Regions from separate parts of the Methylocystis sp. NC52PC genome, predicted to be linked through region 2. Evidence: predicted binding sites of a transcription regulator. Region 2 holds the regulator's gene; each other region holds the start of a gene.
What was found. The regulator LexA, encoded in region 2, represses DNA repair genes until DNA is damaged. The targets are predictions, from matches to a motif close to TGTTCNNNNTGTGTTCNG.

Region 1 (7,391 bases), 1.0 Mb from region 2:
CAGCCGGGAACCCTTCAGTCGGACTCGTATATATCGTTACTATAAACGATTGACTGCCGCGCGCTCAGTGGACGACGCTAAATCCTTGTTCGGCGAAGATGTCTTTCGCCGCTTTGCTTTTCAAGAAGGAAAGCAGTCTCTTCGGCCCCTCTCCCTGCGCCGACGAGGTAAGGGCGACCGGATAGGCGATTGGCGGATGCGACTCAGCGGGGAAGGTCGCAACGATCTTCACCTTCGGCTCTGATTTTGCGTCCGTAACATAAACGATCCCGAGAGCCGCTTCTTCGCGCGCGACGAACATCAATGCGGCGCGGACATTGTCGGTAAAGGCGAAATTCGGCTCCGCGAGGGACCACAGACCGTATTTCTCCAACGCCGCCTTTGCATATTTTCCGACCGGGACCGAAGCCGGATCGCCTGTCGCAATCTTGCCGGAGCCGATGGCGGCGGAAAAGGCTTCCTTGGTGAAGGGCAGTTTCTCCAGCTTCGATGTTTTCGGGGCGACCACGACCAGGACGTTGCCCAGAAGGTTCGTGCGCGTCCCTGCCAGGATGAGACTCTTCCCGGAGAGATAGTCCATCGACGCTTCGTCCGCGGAGATGAAAACATCCGCCGGCGCGCCGGACTCGATCTGCTTGGCGAGCGTCATGGAGCCGGCGTAGCTGACCTTCAACTCGACGCCCGACTTGGCCTTGAAGGCGCTCGATACGGCGTCGAGCGCATTTTTGAGGCTCGCCGCCGCGAAGACGGTGACAGTCGAGGCGCCCGCCGGCGCGCTCGGCGGCGCCGACGGAGCCGTAGACTCAGCCTGAGCCTGCAAGGTCCCAAGAGCGAGCGTAAGCGCCAAAGCGATGCATGAAAGTTTCATCGGACAACCCCTCGGACAACGGACGACCATCGGCGCGGTTGAATATGCAGGAATATGCGTAAGCAACGGAAGCGCCGGAGTCACGCGTAAAATTATCGCAATTGATGCCTGTTCTGACGCCATCCGGGGAGCAGAATATTGCCATTCGGGGGCATTTGGGCGCTCGCCGGCTTTCCAACCAAGCGCGAATATGCAAACTTTACGGAATATCCGGAAGAGAGTCATTCTGCGATGTCTGAATATTTCACCACCCGGGAGCTCGCCGCCCTCCTGCGGATCAAGGAGCGCAAGGTCTATGACCTCGTCTCCGGAAAGGCGGTGCCCGTTCGCCGCGTTACCGGTAAGCTATTGTTTCCAAAGAAAGAGATCGAGGCCTGGATTGCGAGCGGCGGCAATCAGGACGGGGCATGGATCAAAGAGAAAGCGGCGCCGGACCAGCCCTTGATCATGGCTGGCGGCCATGACCCGCTTCTGGAGTGGGCGTTGCGAGAGTCGCGTTCCGGAATCGCAGCCCTGCTCGATGGCGCGCTCGACGGTTTGGAGCGCATGAAAGGGCGCAACTGCCTGGCGGCCGGGCTCCACATTCCGGGACATAACGACGGGGAGTGGAATGTCGACGCTGCCCGGGACATGTTCGCGCAGGAACCTGTCGTCCTCATCGAGTGGGCGAAGCGAACCCGCGGGTTGATGTACGGCGCGTCCATCAAACGCCCGATCGCCAAGCTCGCCGACCTCGGCGCCCTGCGGTTCCAGCCACGCCAACCGGAGGCGGGCAGCGAGTTGATCCTCTCAGCGCTGCTCGCAAAGGAGGGATTGGATAGATCGAGCTTGAAGATCAGCAACGCCATCGAGCGCTCCGAAACCGATCTCGCCATGGCGGTGGCGGCCGGGCGCGCGGATGTCGGACTGGGAATCGAGGCTGTCGCGCGGCAGTTTCAGCTCGAGTTCACGCCGCTCGTGGTGGAGCGCTTCGATCTCCTGGTTTGGCGCAAAGCATATTTCGATCCGCCATTTCAAAAATTCCTGCTGTTTTGTTCAAGCGACGCCTTCAAGGATCGCGCCAGGGCTTTCGGCGGCTATGACTGCGCCGGGTTGGGGAACGTAATGTTCAACGGCGCGTGACGGCGACGCGCGCGTCATTCAGTCGGCCAGCCAGGGCTGACGCTCGTTCGCGGCGCTTTCCACGACCGCGGGAATTGTGAAGTAGAAGGCCGCGCCCTCCCCCGGCTTCGCTTTCACGCCGATGCCCCAGCCGTGGCGGTCGGCGATCGATTTGCAGATCGCCAATTCGATGCCGGTTCCGGGATACTCCGTCTTGGCGGAAATCGTTCGAAACGGTTCGAACACAGCCTGCGCGAATTCCTCGTCGAACCCGACGCCGCTGTCGGCGATCTCCAGCCGAATGACGTCGCATTCTGCGGAGCCCTCAATTCGGATTTCGGGGGCCTCTCCGGCCTTTCGATATTTGATCGCGTTCATCAAAATGTTTCGCATCAAGCAGGCGAACTGGGACCGATCCGCTTCAAACCGCAACGCTGGAAGCTTGATCGAGACATGCGCGCCCGCATCGGCGATGACGCCGCCGAGGTCGCGGAGGAGCGCATCTATTTCTTCGCGCATGTCCAGCATCTCGAGACGTTGTCCTCCCATGACGGCGCTGGAATAGGTCAGCAGATCGTCGACGAGCTTGCGCGCGGTCGCCGCGTAGCTGCGCATGGCTTCCTGCGCATATAGCATGTCCGCCTTGTTGGAGGACGCCAAGGCGTTCTCCAGCAAGTCCGAAAACGCCTCGATTCTGCGCAGCGGCTCCTGAAGATCGAGCGACGTGACGTAGATGAAGCGGGCCAGCGGCTCCGACGTCGTCGCGGCGGCATGGTCGCTCTCCAGCGCCTGTTTGAGATTTTCAACCGTCCGCCGCGCGCCATCCTCGAGGGACCTGCGCAGGAATTGCTGAAACGGGCGCATGAACAGCCGCCGCTCCTGCACTTCAATGCTGAATGAGACAAGCGTCGACTCGTCGTTCTGCTTTTCGAACGCGTAATGCGCGATGAACGGCTCCGTCACCCCTTTGAGGGAGATCGCCCGCGGCGGGGCGAAAGATTGGATTTCGAAGGTGGACACGGTGCGAATGCCGCGATCGAGCGTTGTTTGCCGGGCCCTCATGCCGGCTTTTGCCGCGCCCTGGGCGAGAGGCTCGAACTCCACAACCTGCGGGCACCAGCGCGTGTAATTCCTGAAGAACCCATGGCCCGCGAAATCGAACACCGCGCAGAGCGGGCGCTTGACCACGGTCGTGGCGGCTCCGCTGATCACGCTCGCCGACTTGGAGGTTAGCATTGCAACGACTCCGGAAAGACTGCTCATCTGAGAGATGAGTTGGTCACCGGCAACCCAACATTCAACGCTTCAGGCGACACGACGCTTGTCGAGCCCAAGTCCTATTTCCGGCGCTTTCGAAGATCTGCGCGGATTTCGCTTTGTTGCTCCTAAGTAGGGGTACGACTTGATTCCCCGGAAAAACGAACAACGTTTCGCTTCGAGGCCAGATGGAGTGCAAAGAAATGAGCGCCGGCGTCGAAGGCGGACTTCTCGTAATGGCGGTGGGGTTGTTCGTGATCCTGCTGCTTGCCGAAAAGATGCGCCCTTACAAGCCCGTTCCAACGTCAAGTTTGCGCGAGTCATTTACGACGAACGCCTCGGCTTTTCTTTTCAACAATCTCGTCTTGAACGCGCTCTCCCTTTCGAGCCTGTTTGTCGTCGCCCAACGCTACGGCGCCCATGGCCTGCTGCATGGATTGGAGGATGGCCCGCTGAAATGGGCGCTTTCCTTCGTATTCTTCGACTTCGCCGTCTACTGCTGGCACTTTCTGGGGCACAAGTCGGAGCGGCTTTGGCGTCTCCACAAGGTGCATCACAGCGACAAGAACATCCATGTCTCGACCGGCCTGCGCTTCCACGTGCTGGACCAACTTTTGGAAGTGGGCGTGAAGTGCATCGGCGTCCTGGCGATCGGCGTAACCGCGAACGTCGTGGTCGTGTGCGAGATTATCAGGATGTTTTTCGTCTTCTTCCACCACGCCAATGTCGCCGTGCCGGGCGAGCGCTGGCTCTCCTATCTGGTGATCACGCCCAGTCTGCACCGCGTGCATCATTCGACGCGGCGCATCGAGCATGACAGCAATTACGGGATCGTCCTCGCGATCTGGGACATGATCTTCGGCACGCGCAAGGAGCTTGCGCCAGAAAAATTCGGTCTCGAAAACGTCGAAGCGACCAACATCCTCCAGCTTTTCAGCCTGGCCTTCGTGACCGAATACTACTTTGCGCGCGTGTTGCACCTCCTGCCGAGAGCCGAGACGCGTCACGATCTGAAGCCTGCGATGATCCCCTTGCGCGCCCGCTGCCGAGATCAACGCCCCTTGTGATCCGCGCCCATGTCCAGCGTGCTGGCGCGGGGCGGCAGAAGGTTCTTCTCCCGCAGCAGAACAACAAAGGCGTCCTCGGTGGTCAGGCCGATCCATCCGCCCGCGTCCTGCACCCAATAAATATCCCAGACATTGAGCCATCCGTTCGCCTCGAGCGCATCGGTCATCATGTCTTCATCGAACATAAAGGTCACGCGCATGGCTCCAACGGCGTGTCGCCTCTTGCAGAGCGCTCCGTTGGAAATCGTCCAACGATACTTGCCTTTATGTTGGGCGCGGGCGGACCGCTGCAAGGCGGATAGACGAGGGCCCGTCACCGCGACGAGCCTTCCGCCGGGAGACGATCTGGGATGCAAAGCGTCAGGCGCGGGCGCAAGCCGGCGCCGATTCGACGATTTGCCGCCCTTGTCGAGGTTCGCCTGGAGTGATAGAACAAATATCGAACAGAAGCCCGCTGACCGCGATGATCTGTGGACAAGCTGGCGGGGTGCGCCAGATGGGAGCCACATTGCACTAAAGTGCGGCGCGTTTAGCATGTGGAGAGAGACATGGCGGGGAGCGTCAACAAGGTCATTCTGGTCGGCAATCTCGGGCGCGATCCGGAAGTGCGAACCTTTTCCAACGGCGACCGCGTCGTGTCCTTTTCGCTGGCCACGACCGAGTCGTGGCGCGACAAGAACACCGGCGAGCGGAAAGATCGCACCGAGTGGCACAATATCCAGATTTTCAACGAGAACCTGGGCCGCATCGCCGAGCAATATTGCCGCAAGGGCTCGAAGATTTATCTCGAGGGCCAGCTTCAGACGCGCGAATATACCGACAAGGACGGCAATCAGCGCAAGGTGACGGAGGTTGTCGTTCCGCGCTTCCGCGGCGAGATGACCCTGCTCGACAGTAAGGGCGGCGGGCGCGGCGAAGGCGATTTCGAGGGCGGCGGCTATGGCCAGAGCGGCGGCGGCTCCTTTGGCCGAAGCTCCCCCATGGAGCGCGCCCCGGCGGAGCGGCGCCCGGCGCCGGCGGCGGGCGGCGGGCGGCTCTCGGACCAGCTCGACGACGATATCCCCTTCTAAAGTGAGGCGATCGCCAGCGGCTACGCTTTGGGCCGTATGCGCCTTGCAGCGCAGCGGCGCCGCGCCGGTATTGCCTTGTGGGGCCGGTTGATATAGCAAAACCTGAGCGAGGCGCGGCCCGATCCGCGCGACGAAGAGGAAAGCGCGAGCAAGCGCCATGAGTCAGAAGCCGATTAACGTCACCCACCTCTCCACGTTGGTCGCGGTCGCGATCCTGGTGGGCACGGAGCTTGTCGGCGCGTCCTGGGCGGCCGGTTGGGCGCTCGGCGGCCTGTTTCAGCTCGACCCGACAATCAGCCGAGCGATCGAAGTCGCCTTCTCGCTGCTGGGTTTCGTCGGTCTCTACTTCTTCATGAAGACCGCCATTCGCAATGAGCCCATCCGCGGTTGACGGCTGAAAGCCCAATCCTGATTGCTGATCTTTCAGGCCCTCGCCCAGAGGACGCCTCATTGCGTGGCCATAGCAGTCGCTTTCAAGGGTGATTCAGGGATGATGGATAAGCAGGACCGCCGTTCCTTCCTCAAGACTGCTGCGGCGACCGGCGCGCTCGGCGCCGTCGGCGCGCCGCCGGCGGGAGCGGCCGCGTCGCGGATCACTAACGTCAAGCTGGGCGAGGCCGCGCCCTTCTCCTTCGAGGCGCTGAAGCAGGAAGCGCAGCGGCTCGTGAAGGAGCCCTATCGCAATCCGAACATCCCCTCGCCCGAGATCACTTCGCAGATCGACTACGAGAAGTGGGGCCACATCACCTACAACACCGACCACGCGCTTTTCGCCGATACGAAGGAGCGCTTTCCGGTCGAGTTCTTCCATCTCGGCATGTTCTTCCGAAAGGCCGTGCGCGTGCATGTCGTCGAGAACGGCGAGGCGCGCGAGGTGCTGTACGACACCAGCTATTTCAACATGCCGGAGGATTCCGTCGCCCGGCAGTTGCCGCCGGGGGCCGGCTTTGCCGGCTTCCGCATCCAGGAGGCGAAGGACGGCGCGCTCGACTGGAAGAAAAACGACTGGGTCGCCTTTCTCGGGGCCTCCTATTTCCGGGCGATTGGCGAGCTCCGTCAATACGGGCTCTCGGCGCGCGGCGTGGCGCTCGACACCTGGCAGGCCGGCGCGCCCGAGGAATTCCCCGACTTCACGCACATCTATATCGGCCCCGAGACTCAGGACGGCGTCGTGCTGCACGCGCTGCTCGAGGGCCCGTCCATCGTCGGCGCCTACAAGTTCTTGATGGCGCGCGGCAAGGGCGTCGTGATGGATATCGACTGCTCGCTTTATCTGCGCGGCAAATTCACCCGTTTCGGCATCGCGCCGCTGACCTCCATGTATTGGTTCTCAGAGACGGTGAAGCCGACCGGCATCGACTGGCGCCCCGAGGTCCATGATTCAGACGGGCTCAGCATGTGGACAGGCTCGGGCGAGCGGCTTTGGCGGCCGCTGAACAATCCCCCCCGCGTCATGGCTTCGGCGTTCAGCGACACGAATCCGAAGGGCTTCGGCCTGATGCAGCGGGACCGCAATTTCGACCATTATCTCGACGGCGTGTTTTACGACCGGCGCCCGAGCGTGTGGATCGAACCCAAGGGCGATTGGGGCTCGGGATCGATCCATCTCATCGAAATCCCGACCGACGACGAAATTCATGACAACATTGTCGCCATGTGGGTGCCGGAAAAGCCGGCGCTTCCCGGCGCGAATTTCAACTTCTCCTATCGCCTGCACTGGCTCGCCGACGAGCCCTACCCGACTCCGCTCGCGCGCTGCGTGGCGACGCGCCTCGGCAATGGCGGCCAGCCCGGCAGGCCGCGTCCCAAGGGCGTGCGCAAATTCATGGTCGAATTCCTCGGCGAGCCGCTCGCCAAGCTCCCCTTCGGCGTGAAGCCCGAGCCCGTCCTCTGGGCCTCCCGCGGGAGCTTCTCCTATATCTTCACGGAGGCGGTCTTCGACGGCGTGCCGGGCCATTGGCGCGCCCAGTTCGATCTCACGGTCGAGGGGAAAGAGCCGGTCGAGATGCGTGTTTATCTCAAGAACGG
Region 2 (7,391 bases):
TTGCCGATCGTTTCGGCCTGCCGGTGATTTCGCTCGTGGACACGGCCGGCGCCTTTCCGGGCATTGACGCGGAGGAGCGCGGGCAGGCCGAGGCGATCGCCCGCTCGACGGACGCCTCGCTCCAGCTCGGCGTTCCCAATGTCGCGGTCGTGGTCGGGGAGGGCGGCTCGGGCGGCGCCATCGCCATCGCGGCGGCGAACAAGGTGCTGATGCTGGAGCATGCAGTCTACACCGTCGCCTCCCCCGAGGCGTCGGCCTCGATCCTGTGGCGCGATTCGGCCAAGGCCCAGGACGCGGCGACGAGCATGAAGATCACGGCCCAGGATCTGCTGAAGTTTGGCATCATCGATCTGATCGTCACAGAGCCGGCCGGCGGCGCCCATCGCGATCCGCCCGCCGCGATCTCAGCCGTGGGCGACGCGGTCTGGTCGGAGCTTTCCAGGCTGACGAACCTCTCCCGCGAGCAACTGCGCAACGCCCGCGCCGAAAAATTTCTCAATATGGGCCGTAAGCTTGACGAGAAGCGTTAACCGCGTTCGCTAAAATGCGCGGTTTCAGACCCCCGCGCTGGCGCCACGGACACCATATCGCCCAATGTCGGGACTAAGCAGCACACTGTGTTTCTACGTCCCGAGCCCTTGGTAAGGATTGGCTTACGCTGGATCGGATAGACATCGGCTCGGCGTGACCGGCGGGCCGGGACGCGAGAGGGGAGCTTGAGCGCATGACATTTCGGGTCTTGAAGCCGGCCGCGGCCGTCGCTTTCGCCGCGCTGTCCCTCGCCGCCTGCAACGACAGCGGCCTGTCGCATCGCTCGCTTGCGCCGGTTCCGCGCGAGACGCTCGCCTTAATGGAGAAGCTCGGCACCAGCAAGGACGCGCCGATGCTGATTCGCGCCTATAAAAAAGAGGCGGAGCTCGAGATCTGGAAAATGGGGTCGGATGGCAAATACGTCCACCTCAAAACCTTCCCCATGTGCCGCTGGTCGGGCCAGCTGGGGCCGAAGACGCGGGAGGGCGATCGCCAGGTGCCGGAGGGCTTCTATTCCATCACCCCGGCGCAGATGAATCCGAACTCCTCCTATTACCTGTCCTTCAACGTCGGCTACCCCAACCAGCTCGACAAGGCGCTCGGCCATACGGGCGGCACGATCATGGTGCATGGCGCCTGCTCCTCGGCCGGCTGCTTCTCCATGACCGATGCGCAAATCGCCGAGATCTACGCCATCGCCCGCGCGTCCTTCGAGGGCGGCCAGCAGTCCATTCAGATGCAGTCCCTTCCCTTCCGCATGACGGCCGAAAATCTGGCCAAGCACCGCCTCGATTCGAATATCGGCTTTTGGAGGAACCTCAAGGAAGGCAGCGATCACTTCGAGGTGACGAAGATGGAGCCGGAGGTCGCCTTCTGCGGCCGCCGCTATGTCTTCAACGCCGCGGCGGACGGCCGCATGGACCCGCTCGCGGCCTGTCCGCCCTTGAAGCAGGACCCCGAGATCGTGGCGAGCGTCTCGGCCAAGTCCGCCAAGGACGAAGAGAAAATTGCCGAGCTGTCGCAAAGCGTAAAGCCGGTGCGCGTCGTCTATCAGGATGGCGGCATGCATCCGAGCTTCCTCTCCAAGGTCGCCGAAACGAGCCGCCCGGAGGCAGTCGCGCCGCCGGAAGAGATTGCGCTCGACGACAAGACGGGGCGCGGCAAAGGCGCTCAGATCGCGTCGAAGTCGCCTGTCGTGACCATGGCGGCCGCCAAGGCCGCGGCGCCGACCCGCCCGGCGGAGGCGACGAGCGTCGCGCGGGCGCTTTCGGCGGACACGCGCCGCGAGATGTCGGCGCTCGCGGCGACGGCCGAGGACGGACCGACGTCGTCCATCAAACGCGCGCTGAAGCTGAAGAAATAGAGGGGCGGCCCCGGCGCCCTGCCGTGACAGAAGTCCGCCCGTGACAGCTGTCCGGGCACGGCGCCAGGCGACGCCAGGACGAGGGCGCGAAGGAGCGGGGCGTGCGACGGGGAGGACGAGCACCCCTCCACAGACTTGAAGCGCCTGCCACCCGATTTAGGACCGTCGCTCGTCCAACATAGGCTTTGCCGGCGGCGCGTTCAAGGAAAGGTCGACGGCTCCGCGCCCCTTCGCCCGCCGAGGCCTCCCCGCCATGCTGGAAAGGACCGCGCCGACGCGATTTACGCGCTCGGAATTTAGCAAAATCCGCTCCAACAGCGGCGGGGTCTTCGCGCGCTCCTCCCCCATTTGTGCTTGCGGAACGCAAAGAGAACGTCTAAGGTGTTCATGATTTGTTTGTAGCGCGGGGTCGGGACCTTGATCGGTCGACGCGCGGGCGGTTCTTCCGCGGACAGGGGCGTTTCATGCTGACGAGAAAGCAGAGTGATCTGCTCCGTTTCATTCACGAGCGGTTGAAAGAAACGGGCGTCCCGCCGTCTTTCGACGAGATGAAGGACGCGCTCGACCTCCGGTCCAAATCCGGCATCCATCGGCTCATTCTGGCGCTCGAGGAGCGCGGCTTCATCCGCCGCCTGCCCAACCGCGCCCGCGCGCTCGAAGTGCTGCGCCTGCCGGAGTCCGCGACGCCGCGGAGCGGGGGCGGCGCCCGCGGAGGCAAATTCGCCCCATCGGTGATTCAAGGCAATCTCGGCCGCGTGCGCCCCCTTGCCGAGCGTGAGGAGGAGGGGAATCAGCCGGTCGCCATCCCGGTCATGGGCCGCATTGCCGCGGGCACGCCGATTTCAGCGATCCAGAGCCGCAGCCATACGATCAGCCTTCCGCCTGACATGCTGTCCAATGGGGAACATTTCGCGCTCGAAGTGCGCGGCGACTCGATGATCGAGGCCGGCATTCTCGACGGCGACACGGTCATCATCAAGAAGCAGGACCACGCCGACACCGGCGACATTGTCGTGGCGCTGATCGAGGATGAAGAAGCGACGCTGAAGCGCCTGCGCAAACGCGGCGCCTCCATCGCGCTGGAGGCGGCCAACCCCGCCTATGAGACCCGGATCTTTGGACCCGACAAGGTGCGAATCCAGGGGAAGCTCGTGAGCCTGCTGCGAAAATATTGACCGGAGCGGCATCGCGTGCGCGGGAGCTTGCCATGGGCCGAGGCTTTCCCGGCTCGCACATAACTACGCATCGCAAGCGGCGAGGAGATCGAAAACCGCGCCATAGCCGCGAGTCGCTTCACTCCATCGATTCCGCTAGCTCCGCCTCGTCGCTCTCCTCATCCTCGGGCGCGGCGGCGAGTTTGACCGTTTGCTGCGGGCGAGGAGACCACGGGCGATCCTCGTCGACGCCGCGCGCCGTCGTCCACAGGGCGCCGCCTTCCTTCGGGAAGCGCAACGAGACCGCGCCTGTTTCGGCGAGCCTGATCCGGTCGATAATGAGCGGCGCGGCGCAACCTTCCGGCGCCCGCAGCGGCGTGACGACGATCGCCGCCCGAGCGCAATCTTCGAGGAAAGCCGCGCGCGCGGAAACGAGCGCCACGAAGCGCCCGTCCACGAGACGGCCAACGCAGCCGTAATCGTCGCAGGCGATCCCGCCTCTCGCCTCAGCGGCCGCGCGGCCGTCGGCGTCGGCGCGCAGCCATTGTTCAGCGGCGAAGGCGCCGGGTTTCTTGCCGAGCAGCGCCAGTTCGCCCGAAGGCAGGCGGATCGCTGCGGCGTCTCCCGTCCCCGCCACCGCCAGATCGAAGCCTGCGCCGCTCTTTGCGCCGATGAGCCCGATGAGGGCCAAGGGAATGGCGCTCGCGCGCAGCGCCCATGTCCGCCACAGCACGGCGGAGAGGACGGCGAGGGCGAGAAAGACGATCGCCCAGGGCGCAAAAGCCTTCACCTGCAGGCTGGCCCCCGGCGCGCTGGCGATGAGCCCGGCGAGCCAGGTGACGAGATGAATGCCCATCTCGAGCCAGCGCCAAACGAGGCCGTCGAGGCCGAAAGGGTACAGCGCCGCGCCGAGCAGCGCGCAGGGCACGGCGAAAAATTCGATGATGGCCAGAGTGAGCGGATTGCCGATCAGCACATAGGGGCTGAGTTCGTGGAAATCATAGGCCATGAAGGAGGCGGTGGCGGACGTCGCGCAAAGCGTTGCGACGAGCGGCGCGCCGGGCCCGTGCAGCAGACGATCGAGGAGGGCCTCCCGCCATTCCGAAAAGCGGCCCGGCGCGGAGATCATCGGACGCTTGGCATGGCTTCGCGCCAGTGCCGCGCCGCGCCATTCATAGACGGCGATGAGCGCCGCGACGGCGGCGAAGGAAAGCTGGAAGCTCGCGCCCAGGATCGCCTCGGGCTCGAAGGCGACGACAAAGAAGACGGCGAGCGCGAGATTGCGCATCGAAAGCGACGGACGATCGAAGAGAACGGCCGCGAGCATGATCAGCGTCATGACGAGCGCGCGCTCCGTGCCGACGCGCGAGCCCGTGCCGATGTCGTAGAGAACGGCTCCGACCATGGCGAGCGCCGCCGCCCACTTCTTAATGGGGTAATTGAGCGCGAGCGTCTGCGACGCGGCGAGCAGGCGACGAAAGCCGACGAAGAAGATGCCGGCGACGAGCGTCATCTGCATGCCTGAAATTGTGACGATATGAAAAATTCCGGCTCGACGGATCAGGTCCTTGGCGTGCTCGGACAGGAAATCGCGTTTGCCGGTCACCATCGCCGCCGCAATGGCGCCGGCGTCGTCGCCGATGATCTTATAAATGCGCAGCGCGAGGTCGTTGCGGACACGGTCCACCGCGGCGAAGAAGCGCAGCGACGCTGGCGCGGGGTCGGGAGGCGGCAGGGTCTCGACGCGGCCGAGCGCGCTGCCGACTCCCCCTAACCGCGCGAAATAGGCGTCGCGGGCGAAATCATACCCGCCGGGCAGCGCCGCGCGGGCGGGCGGCATCAGGCGCGCCTTGAGGCCCACGAAGTCGCCGGCGGCGAAGCGCGGCGTTCCGCGCGTGGTGAGGCGCACGCGCGCCGGGACGACGTCGCCCGGCAGGCCTTCGGCGCTGGCGACGGACAGAACGAAGCGCGCCCCCGTCGGGCGCAGGTCCAGTTCCTCGACGAAGCCCGTCAGTTCGCCCACGCCGATTCGCGGCACGACTGGCGCGGCGACGCGCGCCGTGCGCCATGCGCCGGAACCGAACCCCGCGGCGACGCAGGCAAGGGCAAGGAAGAGCGCATGGGCGCGCGCATGGCGGCGGCGCGTGACGACGGCGAGAAGAGTGAAGACGGCGAGCGCGCCGAAGCAGAGAGCGAGCGAAGGCTCGCGATTAGCGCTGAAATAGAAGACGACGCCCGCGATGCCCGCGACGGCGCGCCACAGAAACGGCCGTCTGAGCTCCGTCTCTTCGGCATAGGCGTCCCGCAGCGCCGCGGCGAGCCGGTCGAGCCACGGCGCAAGTGACAGCGCTCGCCCGCCAAGCTCCCGATGTTCAGCCGCCCGCGCCTCGCTCATCCCCGCCCCCGCAAGGGCGACTGTAATGCCGATGGCGGGCGCGCGCCAACGCCAAGATTACGCTCTCGCGCGGCTCTTGCGCTTTCTGCCGCCCCGCGGCCCCTGGTCCGGCGCGTGGGTCGGCAGGTCCTCGGCGCGCATGTAGCGCACGCCGAGGAAAAACAGGATTTGCGCGTCGCCAATCGGCGGCTCGCTTGGGCGGCGCGGGCTCCTTTCGCGCATCTGGAAGGCGACGACCTCCCCCATATCGACCTCTTTGCGGCGGCTCTGGCCCAAAATGAATCAGGCGTTAACAGGATTAGGGGTCGGCGAGGGTTAATGTTCCGTCAACGACCGCGGGCTAGTCTCGATGCTCAAGTCGCGTATGCGTTCGAGCGAGCAGCCCATCCATGCAGCCAGATAAGTCAGAGCGGCGGATCGACCATGCCGCGCTCTTGCGCGCCATCGTGGATCAGTTCGTCGAGCGGCAGATGCATCCGGTCGGGGACGTCAAGCAATTCGAACAACTTGCGCTCGGTCTCATCGACATTGTCGACGCCGACTCGGCGGCCCCCATCGTCAGGCCGCTCTGCATTCATCCCGAGACGCCGGCGTCAATTTTCGATTGTCTCCTCGCCAAGGGCGGGGCTTGCGCGGAGCTTGCCCTGCAGTTTGCGCCCGACCTTTCCCACGCTGATTTACGCGCCGTCGCACAAGGCGGCTCTCCGGCGCTCGCCTGCGCGGTCGCGCGGCGCGGCGGTCTCGAACGCGATATCGTGGAGGCGCTCGTCCAGCGCGGGGAGGCGGAGACGTTGCGCGCCCTTGCCGCAAACTGGCGCTTGCGTTTCGAGCCGGCGGCGCGGCGCGCGCTGGCGCAGGCGGCCCGCGACGACTTGTCCCTCGCGCGCATCTTGCTCGACCGCGACGATTTCGGCGCCGACAGCGAGGGGCTCTTTCTCGCGGCGACGCGCCACGAGCGCACCGAGATTATCTTGAACGCCTGCCGGCGCGCGCTTTGCGCCGGGATGGCGGAGCGCGCCGCCGCCGATCCGGCCGTGACGACAAAGCTCGAAAGGGCTGCGCTCGACGATGACTCGGGGGCCATGGCCGCGGCCCTCGCCGAAGCGCTCGACTGCCGCAAGACGCGCGCCCTTGCCATTCTGGGCGACGTTCAGGGGGAAGCCCTCGCCCTGGCGCTGACCGCGCTCGGCGTCGATGCCGACGCGGCCTCGCGCATCTTTCTGGCGCTCCCCGAGCAGGGGCGCCGGGCGCCGACCCTCGCCGCGCTCGTGCGCGCGATCCCGCAGCGCGCCGCCAGAGAGATCGTCGCGGCGATGACGGGGAACGCGAAGGGCGAGCGCGAGACGATGCGTCGCGCCGGCAAGCGCGACGACCTCCCTTCGCCGCCCGCCCGGCGGCGCGCCGCGCCACAGGGCGGCTCCGCGCCGCTGCGCAAAGCCGACCGCGCCTGAGCGTCAGGCGGCCAGATCGACGAAGACGCGGCCGTCGCGGTCTTCGATCTCGATAATCCAAAGGTCCGGGTCGAATATCATTTCGCGCTTGAGACGCGCCTCGGCCTCTGCGGGATCGACCCAGTCGTTGGCGTGAACCTTGGAGAAAAGACGATCCACGCCCTCCGGCAGCGCCTCGGTCTGCGGCGCGGGGCCGTAGACCGCGGCCCGGCCGTCGAGCCGGTCGAGCTTGATGAACAGCGCGCCGGCCTCGGCCGAGCCGCGCCGACGCAGCATGGCCACGGCGCCTTGCGCTTCGGCGCGGCGAATAAGGGCGGCGGCGAAAATATCCGATCTAAGACGCATCGCCCCTAACCTAGTGCGAAATGCGCCGCGGGTCTAAGCCTGTCGTCACTGGCGCCCCGCGGCCATCCGTTGCGCGATGGCTTTGCCCACCTTTGGGGTGAGCTCGCCTGTGACCGGCAGGCCATTGTCGCGCTCGAATTTCTCGATCGCCT
Region 3 (7,391 bases), 1.1 Mb from region 2:
GCCTCCAGCGCCTCGCCGAACAGCGCGTCCTTGAAGAGACCCATCGCCGCCCGCAGCCGCCGCAAAGCGACCCGCATTTGATGAACGGCTTCCGCCGACTGGTCCCCCTTGAAGGCCGGCAGATTGGCTTCGAAGTGGTCGAGCGACGCCGAGAAGACGCAGACCGCGGCGTCCTCGACCGAATCGCTCGCAAGAAGCTTCACCGACCGGGCCTTTTGGGGCTCCTCGGCGGCGGCCGGCACGAGGCGTAGCGTCGCCCCGCGGCCTGCTCCGCCCTCGACGCCGCCGTGCTTCGCGGGTTCCATCGCGCTCGTCTCCCTTGGCCCGTTGATTCTGGCGGCCGGCCGGCGGGGGTCAAGAGCGCGAGAACGCCCGCACTTGATTAAGACGCCCGCTCTTGCTTTATCGCGGCGCAACATTCGTTAAGAAGCGCAGGAGACCGCACCTATGTCCGTCTGGCCCGTCTATGGCAAAATCACCGGCCCGATCGTCTTGATCGGCTTCGGCTCCATCGGGCGCGGCATCCTGCCCCTGATCGAACGCCATTTCGACTTCGACAAGCAGCGCTTCACGGTCATCGACCCCGTCGATACGCACCGCCGCCTGCTCGACGAGCGCGGCATTGCTTTTCTCAAGGAGAAGCTCACGCCCGAAAATTACCGCGAGGTGCTGACGCCGCTCCTCGCCAAGGGCGGCGGACAGGGCTTTATCGTCAATCTGTCGGTCGACGTCTCCTCGCTCGCCATCATGAAACTCGCGCGCGAGCTGAAGGCGCTTTACGTCGACACGGTGGTCGAGCCCTGGCCGGGCTTTTATTTCGACACGTCCATGGGCAATGAGGCGCGCACCAATTACGCGCTGCGCGAGACCATTCTCGACGAGCGCCGCAAGAACCCCGGCGGGACGACGGCCGTCTCCTGCGTCGGCGCCAATCCGGGCATGGTGTCCTGGTTCGTGAAACAGGCGCTCGTGAATATCGCGAAAGATACGGGCGTTTTCGACAAGGAGCCGACGACCCGCGCGGAATGGGGCGCGCTCGCCCAGAAGCTCGGCGTCAAGGGCGTTCATATCGCCGAGCGGGACACGCAGCGCGCCCGCGACCCCAAGCCGCTCAATGTCTTCGTCAACACCTGGTCGGTGGAGGGCTTCGTCTCGGAGGGCATGCAACCCGCCGAGCTCGGCTGGGGAACGCATGAGAAGGCGTTGCCGGAGATCGGCCGCACCCACCCGACGGGCTGCGGGGCGGCGATTTACCTGCTCTCGCCCGGCGCCAATACGCGCGTGCGCAGCTGGTGCCCGACGCCCGGGGCGCAATATGGCTTCCTCGTCACGCATAATGAATCGATCTCGATTGCGGATTACTTCACCGTGCGTGACGACAGCGGCAAGGCGGTCTACCGGCCGACCTGCCATTACGCCTATCACCCGGCCAATGACGCGGTGCTGTCGCTCCACGAAATCTTCGGCGCCGCCGGCAGGATGCAGCCCGAATGGAAGATCCTCGACGAGCACGAGATCGTCGACGGGATCGACGAACTCGGCGTGCTGCTCTATGGCCACGCCAAGAACGCCTATTGGTACGGCTCGCAGCTCTCGATCGAGGAGACGCGCGACCTCGCGCCCTATCAGAACGCCACCGGCCTTCAAGTCTCCTCGGCGGCGCTCGCCGGCATGGTCTGGGCGCTCGAAAATCCGGAGGCCGGCATCGTCGAGGCCGACGAGGTCGACTACAAGCGCTGCCTCGAGGTCCAGCTCCCCTATCTCGGCCCTGTGAAGGGCTATTACACGGACTGGACGCCGCTCGAGGGACGCCCCGGCCTCTTCCCTGAGGACATCGACGAAACCGACCCCTGGCAGTTCAAGAATATTCTGGTGCGCTGAAGGCTCCACGGCGGGCGCGCCGCGCGGGCGCGCGGGCGCGGAAATGTAAACAGGCCGACGCACGACCCCTCCTGCTTCGAGGGCCTCCCAAAGGAGGCCTCCGCCAAGCCGGAGGGGTTATTTTTTTTGAGCTTCACGGCGCACGCAGCCGCTTGTTCCGACCCCTTGCCACGGCCCGATTTGTTCTATATCTGTTCCTTATTCGCGCTATGTTCCGCACTGGCAGGTCGAGCCGGGGCGGCGCGTAAGTCCCCGAAGCGCGATTATGGGAGGCCGGGCGACCGGCCTCCCCAGAGCGCGATTATGGGAGGCCGGGGGACCGGCCTCCCGGTCGACGGCGGGAGTTCGTCATGGCTCGGCTCGCGGAAATTTCGCCCGACGCGGAGGGCTCCGCTGGCGTCGGCGCGCACGTCGGATCGGAGCGCCGGCGCGGGCGCGGCGCGCTCTCCAAGCGCAGCGGGCGTTATGAGACGGAAGTCCGCGAGGAGGTCGACGACGGCTGGGGCTCGATGGAGGGCCTCCAGGCGCTCAAGACCAATTTCCACGTCGAGAAGCCCCGGACGATCATCACCAAGAATGATTCGCCGGACATCTCCTTCGATCGCTCGATCAACCCCTATCGCGGCTGCGAGCATGGCTGCGTCTATTGCTTCGCGCGACCGACCCACGCCTATATGGGCTTCTCGCCCGGTCTCGATTTCGAGACGGAGATTTTCGTCAAGGAAGGCGCGGCCCAGCTCCTCGAACGGGAATTGTCCGCTCAAAATTACACGCCGAAGGTCATCGCCATCGGCGCCAACACCGACCCCTATCAGCCCGCCGAGCGGCGCCATCGGGTGATGCGCAGCGTTCTCGAAGTGCTGGCGCGGGCGAAACATCCGGTGGCCATCGTCACAAAATCCGCGCTGGTGCTGCGCGACCTCGATCTGCTGGCCCCCATGGCGCAAGAGGGCCTCGTCAAGGTCGCTCTTTCGGTCACGACGCTCGATCCCAGCCTGGCGCGGGTGATGGAGCCCCGCGCCGCGACGCCCGAACGACGGCTCGACGCGATGGCGAAACTCGCGGCGGCGGGCGTGCCGGTCGCGGTGATGACGGCGCCGATTATTCCGGCGATCAACGACGATGAAATCGAGGCCATCCTGTCGAGGGCTTACGCCGCGGGCGCGCGCGAGGCGGGCTATGTCATGCTGCGCCTGCCGCTCGAACTTCGCGATTTGTTCAGCGAATGGCTCGTCGCCAATTTCCCGGACAAGGCGCGCCGGGCGCTCTCGCTGGTGCGCTCGACGCGCGGCGGCAAGACTTATGATGCGACCTTCGGCAAGCGCATGACGGGAGAGGGGCCCTATGCCTGGATGATCGGCCGGCGCTTCGAGCTCGCCGCCAAGCGGCTCGGCTTCTCCTCGACGACGACGCGGCTGCGCGCCGATCTCTTCGAACCGCCGCGCAAAGGGCCCCAGCAACTCGCGCTTTTTTAAGGGGAAAAGGGCAAGCTTTCTGTTGCGCTTCGACGGCGCAGGCGCTTTGCTAAGCAAATGCGCGCCAATGCGAAAGACCCCGCCCTCCGGTCGCGCCGCTCTGGAGCGGCGGAGCGATGAGCGCGGGTCCGGATTTCCGCATCGAGGGCCGTCTGTTCCGACAGGGGGTGTGGCCGGTCGCCGGCGTCGACGAAGTGGGCCGCGGGCCGCTCGCCGGGCCTGTCGCGGCCGCCGCCGTCATTCTCGACCCGAAGCGCCTGCCGCGCGGCCTCGACGATTCCAAGGCGCTCACCCAGAAAGAGCGCGAAGACGCCTTCGAGCGCATTATGAAGAAGGCCCTTGCGGTCAGCGTCTCCTTCGTCACGCCGGCGGAAATCGACGCCATGAACATCCGGCAAGCCTCGCTCGCCGCCATGACCCGGGCCATCGCCGGGCTCTCCCGCGCGCCGGCCTATGTCCTCGTCGACGGGTCCGATCCGCCGCGCCTCTCCTGCCCCTGTCGCGCCATCGTCAAAGGCGACGCGGCGGCGCTCTCCATCGCCGCCGCCTCCATTGTCGCGAAGGTCGCGCGCGACGCCATGATGCGGCGGCTCGGCGCGCATTTCCCCCCTTACGGTTTCGAGACGAATGTCGGCTACGCCGCGCCACGCCATCTCGACGCGCTGCGCGAGATCGGCCCAACGCCTCTCCACCGCATGAGTTTCTCGCCGCTGCGCGAGGGCTGAGCGTCGCCGTTAGCTTATTGCTAAGCTTGTTATTTCATTAACAGAATCGTTCGAAAAAGGGACGGTCCGGCGCTGGCTCTCTATACGCGGCCTTTACCTCGTTTGGGCATCATCCTGCGTGTTCGTAGCGTTTGTGGTGTTTGCGTAAATGAGTAGCGCGCGCGTCGGGGCGGCCCGCCTCACAACCCGGATAAAGGTCACGCGTACCGGGGATTTAAAGGATGGGCCGCGCCGCGCGCGGCCGGCGCGCAACATGATCCTGCAAGGCGATTGCGTGTCGCTGATGAAGGGTCTCGACGCCGAAAGCGTCGACCTCGTCTTCGCGGATCCGCCCTATAATCTCCAACTCGCGAGCAAGCTCACGCGGCCCGATCAGAGCCTCGTCGACGCGGTTGACGACGACTGGGACAAATTCGCCGATTTCGCCGCCTATGACACTTTCACCCGCGAATGGCTCTCGGCCGCGCGGCAGGTGATGAAGCCCCAGGCGACAATCTTCGTCATTGGCTCCTATCACAATATATTCCGCGTCGGCGCGATCATGCAGGATCTCGGGTTCTGGATCTTGAACGACATCGTCTGGCGCAAGAACAACCCCATGCCGAATTTCCGCGGCCGCCGCTTCACCAACGCCCATGAAACGATGATCTGGGCCGCGCGCGACGCCGGCGCAAAAAATTACACGTTCAATTACGAGGGGCTGAAGGCCGGCAATGAAGACTGCCAGATGCGCTCGGACTGGCTCCTGCCGATCTGCACCGGCGCCGAGCGCTTGAAGGACGCAACGGGCCGCAAGACGCATCCGACGCAAAAGCCCGAGACGCTGCTGGCGCGTGTGATTCTCTCGGCCTCTAAGGCGGGCGATCTGGTGCTCGATCCGTTCTTTGGCTCCGGCACAACGGGCGCCGTCGCCAAGCGGCTGCGCCGCGATTACATCGGTCTCGAACGCGATGCGTCTTACGCCAACGCCGCCGTCGCGCGCATCGCCGCAGTCGAGCCGCTGCCCGAGGAGGCCGTCGCGACCGCGCCCTCGAAACGCAGCGAACCGCGTATTGCATTCGCGAGCCTCGTCGAGGCGGGGCTCATTGCGCCCGGCGCCGTGCTGCGCGACGCGAAGAAGCGCCACGCCGCGGTCGTGCGCGCGGACGGCGCGTTGTCGCTATCGGGCTTCGTCGGCTCGATTCACAAGACAGGCGCGCTGGCGCAGGGCCTGCCGGCCTGCAACGGCTGGACCTTCTGGCATTATGAGGAGGAGGGCCGCTTGGCGCCCATCGACGAACTGCGCACGCAAATCCGACAGAGCCTGCGGGCGGCTGCGGAATAAGAGCGCGATCCGTGTGATTTTTGAGCCAGGACTTAAGGCCTCATCCTGATGAGGAGCCGCCGAAGGCGGCGTCTCGAAGGACGAGGCCGCCTCAGGCGCTTCGTTTGCGCTCTTAAACGAGCCAGCCGGCGTAGAAGCCGACGAGCAGCACGACGCCGATGATTCCGCGATAGGCGACGAAGGGCCAGGCGGAGAAACGCTCGAGAATGCGCAGAAGGCCCCAGATCGCGACGAAGGCGGAGATCGAGGCGACGATAAGGCCGAGCGTGAGCACCGACCAGCCGTGCAGATCGAGGTGCGCCTTGTGCAGCTCCCAAAGCTCCTTCAATCCCGCAAGCGCGATGGCGGGCAGGCCGAGGAGGAAGGAGAAGCGTGCCGCCTCCTCGCGTTTCAAATCGAGAAACAGCGCCGCCGTGAGCGTCGAGCCCGAACGCGACACGCCGGGAATGAGCGCGCCGACCTGGGCGAAGCCGACGATCATCGCGTCCTTCAGCGTCACGTGATCGAGCGTGCGCTTGTGGTTGCAATAAAGCTCCGCGAGCGCGAGCAGCGCCGCCATCACGATGCACGAAATGCCGATCACCGGCAGCGTGCGCAGCGGCGAGCCGCAGGTATTGAGCGTGTGCGACAGCAGAAGGCCGGCGACGCCGATGGGGATCGTGGCGAAGCCGACCCACATGACGAAGCGGAACGTCCAGTCGTTGAAGTCGCGCCGTTTGAGCGCGTCGAGGGAGCCGACGGCGAGGGATCGAATGTCGTCCCAGAAATAGCTGACCACCGCGGCCAGAGCCGCGAGCTGCATGGCCGCCGAAAAGGCCGAGCCGGGGTCCTTCCAGCCGAGCAGCGCGGGGACGATGCGCATATGCGCGGTGGAGGAGATCGGCAGAAGTTCGGTGATCCCCTGCACGACGCCGAGCGCCGCCACTTTCATATAGCCGAGGTCGACGAAGCCCGTGTCGAGCCCATTGGTGCAAGCCGTCGCCATTTTCTCTCCCGCCGGAAGCGGCCGCTTTTTTTAAGCGGGCCGGGGCATTACGGAATTTTCACTGTGCCGATATTTGGTTAATGGAGAGAAAACATGGCGGGGCGAGGCTCTCGCCGGGAAAAAATGCACGCCGCCCCGCACGGTTGGCTTCGCCCGCAAGCGCCTAATGGAAGAGCGCCAGCGCCTTCAGAAGGGTGATGGAGACGCCCCACGCCAGGGGAACGCCGACCGCGGCCCAGGCGAGCAGCAGCACCGGGGAGAAGCCGTTGGGCAGGGCGCGCAGGCGCACGGCGGCGACCGGCGCGTCGGCGGGTTCGAGCGCGTCCTCGATATAATCCTCGAAATCCGCGTGCGGCTCTTTCTCCTCTTCCCGAACAGCGGCGACAGTCGTCTTCTTGGCGGCGGCGACCTCTTCGTCCGTCATGTAATATTTTTCGGCGACGGGGCGGACGAGAAGATTGCAGACGAGGCCGAAAAGCAGCAGGCCCGCGAGGACATACATGGTCTGATTATAGGCCGCCTCGCGCGGCACGCCGATCGAGAGCTGATATTCGCGAATATAGTTCACCAGCACCGGGCCGAGCACGCCCGCGGTCGACCAGGCGGTGAGCAGGCGTCCATGAATGGCGCCGACGTAATGCGTGCCGAAAATATCCGCGAGATAGGCGGGAATGGTCGAGAAGCCGCCGCCATACATGGTGATGATGACGGCGAAGAGCAGCACGAAGAGGAAGACCACGCCGCCCTTCGCCGCGAAGGGAACGGCGGCGTAGAGAACGAGGCCCAACACGAAGAAGATGGCGTAAGTGGCCTTGCGCCCGAATTTGTCGGAGGCCGACGCCCAGCCAATGCGGCCGCCGATGTTGCACAGGCTCAAGAGACCGGTGAAGCCCGCCGCGATGGCGGCGATCTGCTTCTTCTGGTCGGCCGTAAGGCTGTCATAGCCGATGTCGAGGCCAATGAGCTTGCCGCCGAACACCTCCTGCAGCATGGGCGACGCC
Region 4 (7,391 bases), 1.5 Mb from region 2:
GTAGAAGATTTCCGAGCAGGGGCCGCAGGGGCCCGTGTCGCCCATGCTCCAGAAATTGTCGGAGGAGGCGATGCGGATGATGCGGCTCTCATGGAAGCCGGCGATCTTCTTCCAAAGGTCATAGGCTTCGTCGTCGTCGTGATAGACGGTGACGAGCAGACGGTCGACGGGGAGCTGGAACTCCCGGGTGATCAGGCCCCAGGCGAGCTCGATGGCGCCTTCCTTGAAGTAATCGCCGAAGGAAAAATTCCCCAGCATTTCGAAGAAGGTGTGGTGACGCGCGGTGTAGCCGACGTTGTCGAGGTCATTGTGCTTGCCGCCGGCGCGCACGCATTTCTGCGCGGAAGCCGCGCGGGCCTGGTGACGCTTCTCGACCCCGGTGAACACGTTCTTGAACTGGACCATGCCCGCATTGGTGAACATGAGGGTCGGATCATTGTGCGGGACAAGCGGAGAGGACGCGACTTTCTCGTGGCCGTTGCGCACGAAATAGTCGAGGAATGCGGAGCGTATCTGGTTGACGCTGCTCATTTTGCGTCTCTCTGAAGGCGACCGGGCGCGCCCGGTCATATGGTGAAAACTTTGCCGGGCGGAAGGCCGTCCCGCCGACGGCCCGCGTCGCGATGGGCCGGATGCAAGCCCGCGCGCGCCGCCTGTTGCGGCCGGATATGCCAGTCCGGGAGCGTTTCGGCAATGAAAAAGGCCCGACGGGCGGGCCTTCGATCGGTAAAGTGGAGAAGGGCGCCGGATTACTCGTCGTCGTCGGGTCCGCCGGCGTCGAGAATCTTTTCGGCGATGAGGCCGGCGTTTTCGCGGATCGCCTGCTCGATGCGGCTGGCGGCCTCCGGATTCTGCCGCAGAAAGGCCTTGGCGTTCTCGCGACCCTGGCCGAGCCGCTGGCTGTCGTAGGAAAACCAGGCGCCCGACTTTTCGACGACTCCGGCCTTGACGCCAAGGTCAATGAGCTCGCCGACCTTGGAGACGCCTTCGCCATACATGATGTCGAATTCAACTTGCTTGAACGGGGGCGCGACCTTGTTCTTGACGACCTTGACGCGGGTCTGGTTGCCGATCGTCTCGTCGCGCTCCTTGATCGCGCCGATACGGCGGATGTCGAGACGGACCGAAGCGTAGAACTTCAGCGCATTGCCGCCCGTCGTCGTCTCCGGCGAGCCATACATCACGCCGATTTTCATGCGGATCTGATTAATGAAGATGACGAGCGTGTTGGAGCGCGAGATCGAACCGGTGAGCTTGCGCAGCGCCTGGCTCATCAGCCGCGCCTGCAGCCCCGGCTGCACCTCGCCCATCTCGCCTTCGATCTCGGCGCGCGGCGTCAGCGCGGCGACCGAGTCGACGACGAGCACGTCGACCGCGCCCGAGCGCACCAGCGTGTCGGTGATCTCGAGCGCCTGCTCGCCCGTGTCGGGCTGGGAAATCAAAAGCTCGTCGAGATTGACGCCGAGCTTGCGGGCGTAGACGGGGTCGAGCGCATGTTCGGCGTCGACGAAGGCGCAAACGCCGCCGGCCTTCTGGGCCTCGGCGATGACATGCAGGGTGAGCGTCGTCTTGCCCGAGGATTCGGGGCCATAGATTTCGACCACTCGGCCGCGCGGCAGGCCGCCGACTCCGAGCGCAATGTCGAGGCCGAGCGAGCCCGTGGAAATGGTCTCGATCTCGACGGCCTTCTGGTTCTTGCCGAGCCGCATGATCGAGCCCTTGCCGAAGGCGCGCTCGATCTGCGACAGGGCGGCGTCAAGCGCCTTGGTCTTGTCCACGGACGATCCTTCCACGAGGCGGAGATTGGCTTGGCTCACGGCTTGAAATCCTTCTGGCACGAATCGACGGACGTGGGCAACGTGCTGGAACGCTATTGTGCATGATTTGTTCTAGACGCCAAGTTCTTTTTTCGTTCTTTTATTAGGAAGAGTATGTCGAGAAGATGTGCCAACCTTAGCTAGATGTTTACGATAATGGCTCGCCGTGGGAAGGTTCTCTTGGATGAAACGCAGATTAGTCCGAGTTCAAGTTACGGTTGAGCCCATTTCTGAACAACATAGCCTCTTACTACAGGCATGGCAGGGTTATCAGATACTCTCAACTTAGGTGAGATTAAACCATTCAGGCTCGCTAATGACATACCTTCAGTCTCGGTTATCCTTAAGCCGGCGTCAGTGATCAAGTCTTTCTGCGCAGCTTGATCCGGAATCAATGAGGGGACCCAAACTCTGTGGCCATCACGTAAAACAAACTCGGCCTTGGCTTGTTCGCCCTGACTACGAAATCGCGAGGCCCACTCAGGGGAAGGCGTAGTAAATAAACATACTCCGCGAGGCCGTAGAAGGCGGCTTACTTCCTCCCAAAACTCAAGGTTATTGTAAGGGTCGCCTAAAGAACTGACGATCAAATCAAACCTTTCTGAGGGGAAGGGAACTTTTGTGGCGCTCGCCAGCAAGAGGTGCGCGCCAGCATTACTTAAGTGTTTTGAGTACGAAAGCATCTTTAGCGAGTTATCAAGTAGAAACAAACGATCTAGAGGAAGTCCCGCGAAAAGTAGCGCTGTAGCAGCCGTCGATGCGCCCGCGCCAACTTCAAGAATGGAAGCAGCCGGAAAATATGAACGAAGACGAGGAACAATAAATGCTCGGCTAAGCTCATTGAAGTTTCCACATGTCGGATGCGATTGCGAGTCGTAGTATTCTGATGCGACGACATCATAATCTGAAGTGGGGCTCAGCTTCGTTCCTCCATAATTACCAGATTGGGCGCTGCAAGACGTAATGGGGCCATTGTTCGAGCAACTGCATTTGCAAGATTTATCACCTCTGGCTCCCCTTCGAGCAACCCTGCGACCTCCGTTGCGGCACGATCATCTCCATATGCAAGCTCGCGCGTTGAGTCGATGTATAGGACGCCGACAGCTACGTTTCCATCCGCTTGGCTTCTTAGAAGCACACAAAGATCGGCCGGACGGGAGGTCCGAGAGGCACTTTGGGCCTCCTCCCGTGTCATACCCCACTCCTTTACTAACTGCTCTTCTGGGGTCCCGGGACTGAAAGCATTGCCCTCACCCAGAGACATCCCAATTCGCCAAGCGCGCCCCATGGAGCCAAAACGTTGCGAAAACCTGCGCCCCTGTTTTTTTGTTCCCTGTCGAGGAAAATAGTCGGTGATTTGATATAAATACTGCTTGAAAACGATGTCTTGCACATGGACCGTCGACCGATGGTTGCTTCTCTCAAATTCCATGCCTCGGGATTGAAGCACTCTCGGCAGAGCTCTTGTGAAAACCATTTGAAGGTGTTGGTCCAGATTCTGAACCGATGCTGAGCGAATGTACTCTTCATCTGCTTTTCGTGTTAATTCATCAATTGAACCCCTCAAGTAATCTCGAATTTTGTCCGCAACCTCCGCATTAACTTCCATTTCGACCCCACCGGCACTTATTTTTCTAATCAATTTAGGTGCCAATTTGAGCGAAGCACGAATTTCCTTAGATAGAACCCAAGCAACTACAATAATCGTGAGGGGCCATGCCAAGGCTTTAATTGCCTCGACCCAGTCACTCGGGCCGTCGTTGGTTTCCTTTATCTCCTTCGATGTGGTTTCTTTTACCTCTTTGGAGATTTGAGGGGCATTGTTGAATCCTTCAGCCCACGGAGCGCCGGTTTTAACCGACTGAGTAAGTATGGAGGGGATTGGCGCGGGCTGCACAATGGCATTTGTCCCCGGCCTCGTTCGAATGTCAGTACTCGTCGAGTTACGCGCGATCGCAGATTTCTGCGCGAAAAAAGATAAGATTACGGCCGAAAAAATCGCCGCCGCCGAGACCGATAGGGGTCCAAATCGAATGCCGAGGAAAGTCCGAATCACAAGAAAGATTGCTTCGATGGGGGAATTTTTGTTAGTTTTCATCCACACCTCTGAGTACGAAGTCTTACCTCGACCACACGTTCGCTAAAGAGCGGCATAATTTGTAGAAGTAGTTTTCCCCATGGAGGATCCGGTTGGAATGTTAATTCATGACCGGTCTTTGGGACAGCGGCTTGGCGCTCGCCCGAGCCCTGGTCGGGGTAGGGCATGAGGGCGCGCACTGAGCACGACGGCGGGCGTTGGCGGGCGATATACCGGCGAACGAATGCGACCGGGCCTCGCTGCCGCGGATTCCCGATGAGATGCTGGCTACTTCGCACCCGGTATGTCCGCTCGGCGGCTAAGGGCGTTCGGGTTCGAGGTGCTCGCCGCAGCAGGCGCGCCGCTGACGCGGGTCCAAGAGTTCGCCGGTCAGCTGCCAATATAGAGCGCCGCAATTTCGAAAATGAATTGCGCTGCGCCAGGCTCCTACTTGCCTCAGGAAAAGCATCCTAAAAGAGAAGTGCCGAGCTCATGCTAGATGGTATATTTTCTTGTTATCTCTTCACCCCCTTCGTTCTTTTCCCAAGCCTCCCGTCCTGAAGAGAAAATCGTTTTGACTCAAACTTCTCTGTAACCACAGCGCAAATGCAGCGGAACCCTGAGCGGCGCGGCCGGCGGATCGGCCCGCCACGCGGCGTCCAGCGCCTTATCCACAAGGGCGAGCGGGTCGCGCCCTAGCCGCTCCCGATATTTGCGCACGGCCGACCAGGTCGAGAGGAAGCGGACGAGACCCTTCTTCGAGTCGGCGATCGGCGTCGTGAAGGCGGGGCTCTCGCGCTCGGGGAAGGGAAAGGGCAGGGTGCGGTAGCCGCTGAAGTAATAATGCGACGTCTCTCCCCAGAACGCGCCGAGAATGTCGGTCTTGAGCCGTTCCAGCACGGCGTCGAGCGCTGGGCGGCCGGTCCAGGGCCAGTCATAGGTCCAGGCCGCAAGAACGCCGCCGGGCTTCAGGGCGCGCCGGGCCAGCGGGTAGAATTTGGCGAGGTCGAACCAGTGCAGCGAGCAGGCGCAGGCGATGAGGTCGACGGCGTCAACGAGGCCAGGGTCGTCCTCCGCGGCGGCGAGGCGGTAGTCGATATTGGGCCGTTTCGGCGCCAAGGCCAATTGCCGCGGGTCGCGCTCGGTGGCGAGCACGCGGTCGAAATGGGGCGAGAGCCCCAACGCCGCCTGGCCGCTGCCGGCGCCGCAATCCCAGGCGAGGCCCCGCGCGGGGGCGGCTTCGGCGAGCCAGGCGAAAAGCGCCTCGGGATAATCCGGTCGAAACGCTGCATATTCCGCCGCGTTCTCGCCAAAGAGCAGCGATTGCCCGTCGTCCGCCTTCACAGCCTCTCCGAAGCCTGCCGTGGTTGCGCGCGCAGCGACGCAAGCCTGCGCCACGTCGCCGCTTTTCTAAATTCGCCGCCTCGCGCCGACGAGGCGGCGAACTTATGCCTTCATGTCTCACATGCGCATGTTGAAGAGAAGCGCCTCCGCCTCGTTGACCCCCTCGAGGCGCAGTTCATCCGCTTCCGTCACGCCGACGCCGTCGCCGGCGGCGAGCCGCTCGCCATTCACGAGGAGGTCGCCGCGCGCGACCTGCACCCAGGCGCCTCGTCCCGGCGCCAGATGCAGCGTCACATTTTCCCCTGCGCCGAGACGTGTCGCATAGAGATCGACGTCGCGATGGAGGGTGAGCGCCCCGTCGCGGCCGTCGCGGGAGGCGATCAGCCGCAACCGCCCGCGCAGCTCCGCCGCGGGGAAGGCCTTCTGCTCATAACCGGGGGCGAGGCCTTCGCGCTCCGGCAAAATCCAGATTTGCAGGAAATGCGCCGGCTCGCGGTCGGAAGCGTTGAATTCGCTGTGGCGCACGCCCGTCCCCGCGGTCATGCGCTGGGCTTCGCCGGGACGCAGAACGCCGCCGCCGCCGGTGCTGTCCTGATGCTCCAGCGCGCCCTCGAGCACATAGGAGATGATCTCCATGTCGCGATGAGGATGCGTCGGAAAGCCGCCGCCCGGCGCGACGCGATCCTCGTTGATCACCCGCAAGGGCCCGAAGCCCATATGCGCCGGATCGTAATAGTCGCCGAAAGAAAAGCTGTGCCGGCTGTCGAGCCAGCCGAGCCGGGCCGCGCCGCGCGCGTCCGCCTTACGGATCGCCATCTGCATGTTTCGATCTCCTGTCCGAGACGAAACATGGTTCCCGCCAGGCCCGGCGCCAATGGCGCCGCTTCAATTGCGGGCGATGGGGCTCGGGCGGTAGCGAATGCGGTAGACGGCGCCGTTCTGGTCGTCGGTGACGAGCAGGGCGCCGTCCGGAGTCTGCGCCACGTCGACCGGCCGGGCGAGATAGGGCGTGACGCCCTTGTTCCAGCCCTCAAGGAAGGGTTCGCTTCGCCCGGCTCTGCCATCGGGCCCAACGGGCGTGAACATCAGCCTTGCGCCGAGCGGCGGCTCGCGGCCGCCGGAGCCATGCTGGGCGGAGAAGATCCCGCCCCGGTATTTCTCGGGAAAAGCCGCGCCCGTGTAGAAGATCATGCCGAGGTCGGCCGCGTGCGGCGCCTCTTCGACTTCCGGAAAGACGACGCCATCCGGCGGCGGCTCGTCGGCATATTGAGGCGTGCGGGCGTGGCCGCCGCCATACCAGGGAAAACCGAAATGCAGGCCGGCGACGGGCGCGCGATTGAGCTCGCCGGGCGGCGTGTCGTCGCCCATTTCGTTCGACTGATTATCGGTAAACCACAGCGCGCCGTCGGCGGGGTTGAAGTCCATGCCGACGGAATTGCGTATGCCGCGTGCGAAGACGTCGCGCGCTGACCCGTCCTTGTTCATCCGAACGACGCCGCCAATGCCGGTTTCGTCGTAGAGCGCCAGCTTTTCTTTCGGCGCAACGTCATAGGGCTGGCCGAGCGACACATAGAGCTTGCCGTCGGGTCCAATGCGGCACATGCGCGAGGTGTGCGCGTCGCTTTCCTCGTCGCTTGGAATGAGCGCGCCTTTTTCGACGACGACCGTCTTCTCGGGCTTGCGCCAATTGTTCTCGGCGTCGGCGAAACGCAGGATCCGGTTGCGCTCGGCGACATAGAGCGACCCTGCGTCGTCGAAGCAGAGGCCGTGCGGCCGATCGAAGTCGACGCCCGACGCGAAGAAGCCGACGGAGGACGCGCCGTCGACGCCAGGCCCCAGCACATAAATGCGGTTGTCGGCGCCCGTGCCGATGAAGATCGCCTTGCCCTGCGGCCCCACCGCGATGCTCCGCGCGCCCGGCGCCCGCGCATAGAGCGAGATGGCGAAGCCGTCCGGGAGGCGCGTCTCCTTCAGCAGGGCGTCGATGTCGCTCGCGCTTTTCGCGTGCGGCGCGGGGTTGGAAAATCGCGCGAGCGCGACCGCGCAAAGGAGGGCGAAAGAGGCGTAGGACATCGGCCGCATGGCTTCCTCCAGGAAGCTCATGAAAATCGTGGCGATGCGCCTTTGTTCCGTGCTGCAAGACGACCGAGGGC

Region 1: the regulator LexA is predicted to act here: its motif matches at 4,722-4,739, upstream of ssb (single-stranded DNA-binding protein).
Region 3: the regulator LexA is predicted to act here: its motif matches at 2,063-2,080, upstream of ACETII_RS08750 (PA0069 family radical SAM protein).
Region 4: the regulator LexA is predicted to act here: its motif matches at 1,900-1,917, upstream of recA (recombinase RecA).

The regions. Positions count from the first base shown of each region.
Region 1 covers NZ_CP170127.1:3,546,573-3,553,963, forward strand. Annotated here, with positions in the region: gene modA (molybdate ABC transporter substrate-binding protein) at 65-868, opposite strand; gene ACETII_RS19435 (substrate-binding domain-containing protein) at 1,100-1,990, shown strand; gene ACETII_RS19440 (ATP-binding protein) at 2,009-3,205, opposite strand; gene ACETII_RS19445 (sterol desaturase family protein) at 3,430-4,293, shown strand; gene ACETII_RS19450 (hypothetical protein) at 4,278-4,487, opposite strand; gene ssb (single-stranded DNA-binding protein) at 4,842-5,363, shown strand; gene ACETII_RS19460 (hypothetical protein) at 5,521-5,754, shown strand; gene ACETII_RS19465 (OpgD/OpgG family glucan biosynthesis protein) at 5,854-7,391, shown strand, end outside.
Region 2 covers NZ_CP170127.1:2,517,857-2,525,247, forward strand. Annotated here, with positions in the region: gene ACETII_RS14140 (acetyl-CoA carboxylase carboxyltransferase subunit alpha) at 1-530, shown strand, start outside; gene ACETII_RS14145 (L,D-transpeptidase family protein) at 725-1,894, shown strand; gene lexA (transcriptional repressor LexA) at 2,359-3,069, shown strand; gene ACETII_RS14155 (ComEC/Rec2 family competence protein) at 3,188-5,443, opposite strand; gene ACETII_RS14160 (hypothetical protein) at 5,501-5,689, opposite strand; gene ACETII_RS14165 (DUF2336 domain-containing protein) at 5,833-6,894, shown strand; gene ACETII_RS14170 (DUF1491 family protein) at 6,898-7,239, opposite strand; gene ACETII_RS14175 (peptidoglycan-binding domain-containing protein) at 7,285-7,391, opposite strand, start outside.
Region 3 covers NZ_CP170127.1:1,421,598-1,428,988, forward strand. Annotated here, with positions in the region: gene ACETII_RS08740 (CHAD domain-containing protein) at 1-305, opposite strand, end outside; gene ACETII_RS08745 (homospermidine synthase) at 448-1,881, shown strand; gene ACETII_RS08750 (PA0069 family radical SAM protein) at 2,232-3,356, shown strand; gene ACETII_RS08755 (ribonuclease HII) at 3,473-4,081, shown strand; gene ACETII_RS08760 (DNA methyltransferase) at 4,230-5,405, shown strand; gene uppP (undecaprenyl-diphosphatase UppP) at 5,518-6,390, opposite strand; gene ACETII_RS08770 (OFA family MFS transporter) at 6,554-7,391, opposite strand, start outside.
Region 4 covers NZ_CP170127.1:982,509-989,899, reverse strand. Annotated here, with positions in the region: gene alaS (alanine--tRNA ligase) at 1-531, opposite strand, end outside; gene recA (recombinase RecA) at 750-1,817, opposite strand; gene ACETII_RS06645 (methyltransferase domain-containing protein) at 2,030-2,599, opposite strand; gene ACETII_RS06640 (hypothetical protein) at 2,734-3,915, opposite strand; gene ACETII_RS06635 (class I SAM-dependent methyltransferase) at 4,474-5,292, opposite strand; gene ACETII_RS06630 (pirin family protein) at 5,356-6,060, opposite strand; gene ACETII_RS06625 (PQQ-dependent sugar dehydrogenase) at 6,124-7,341, opposite strand.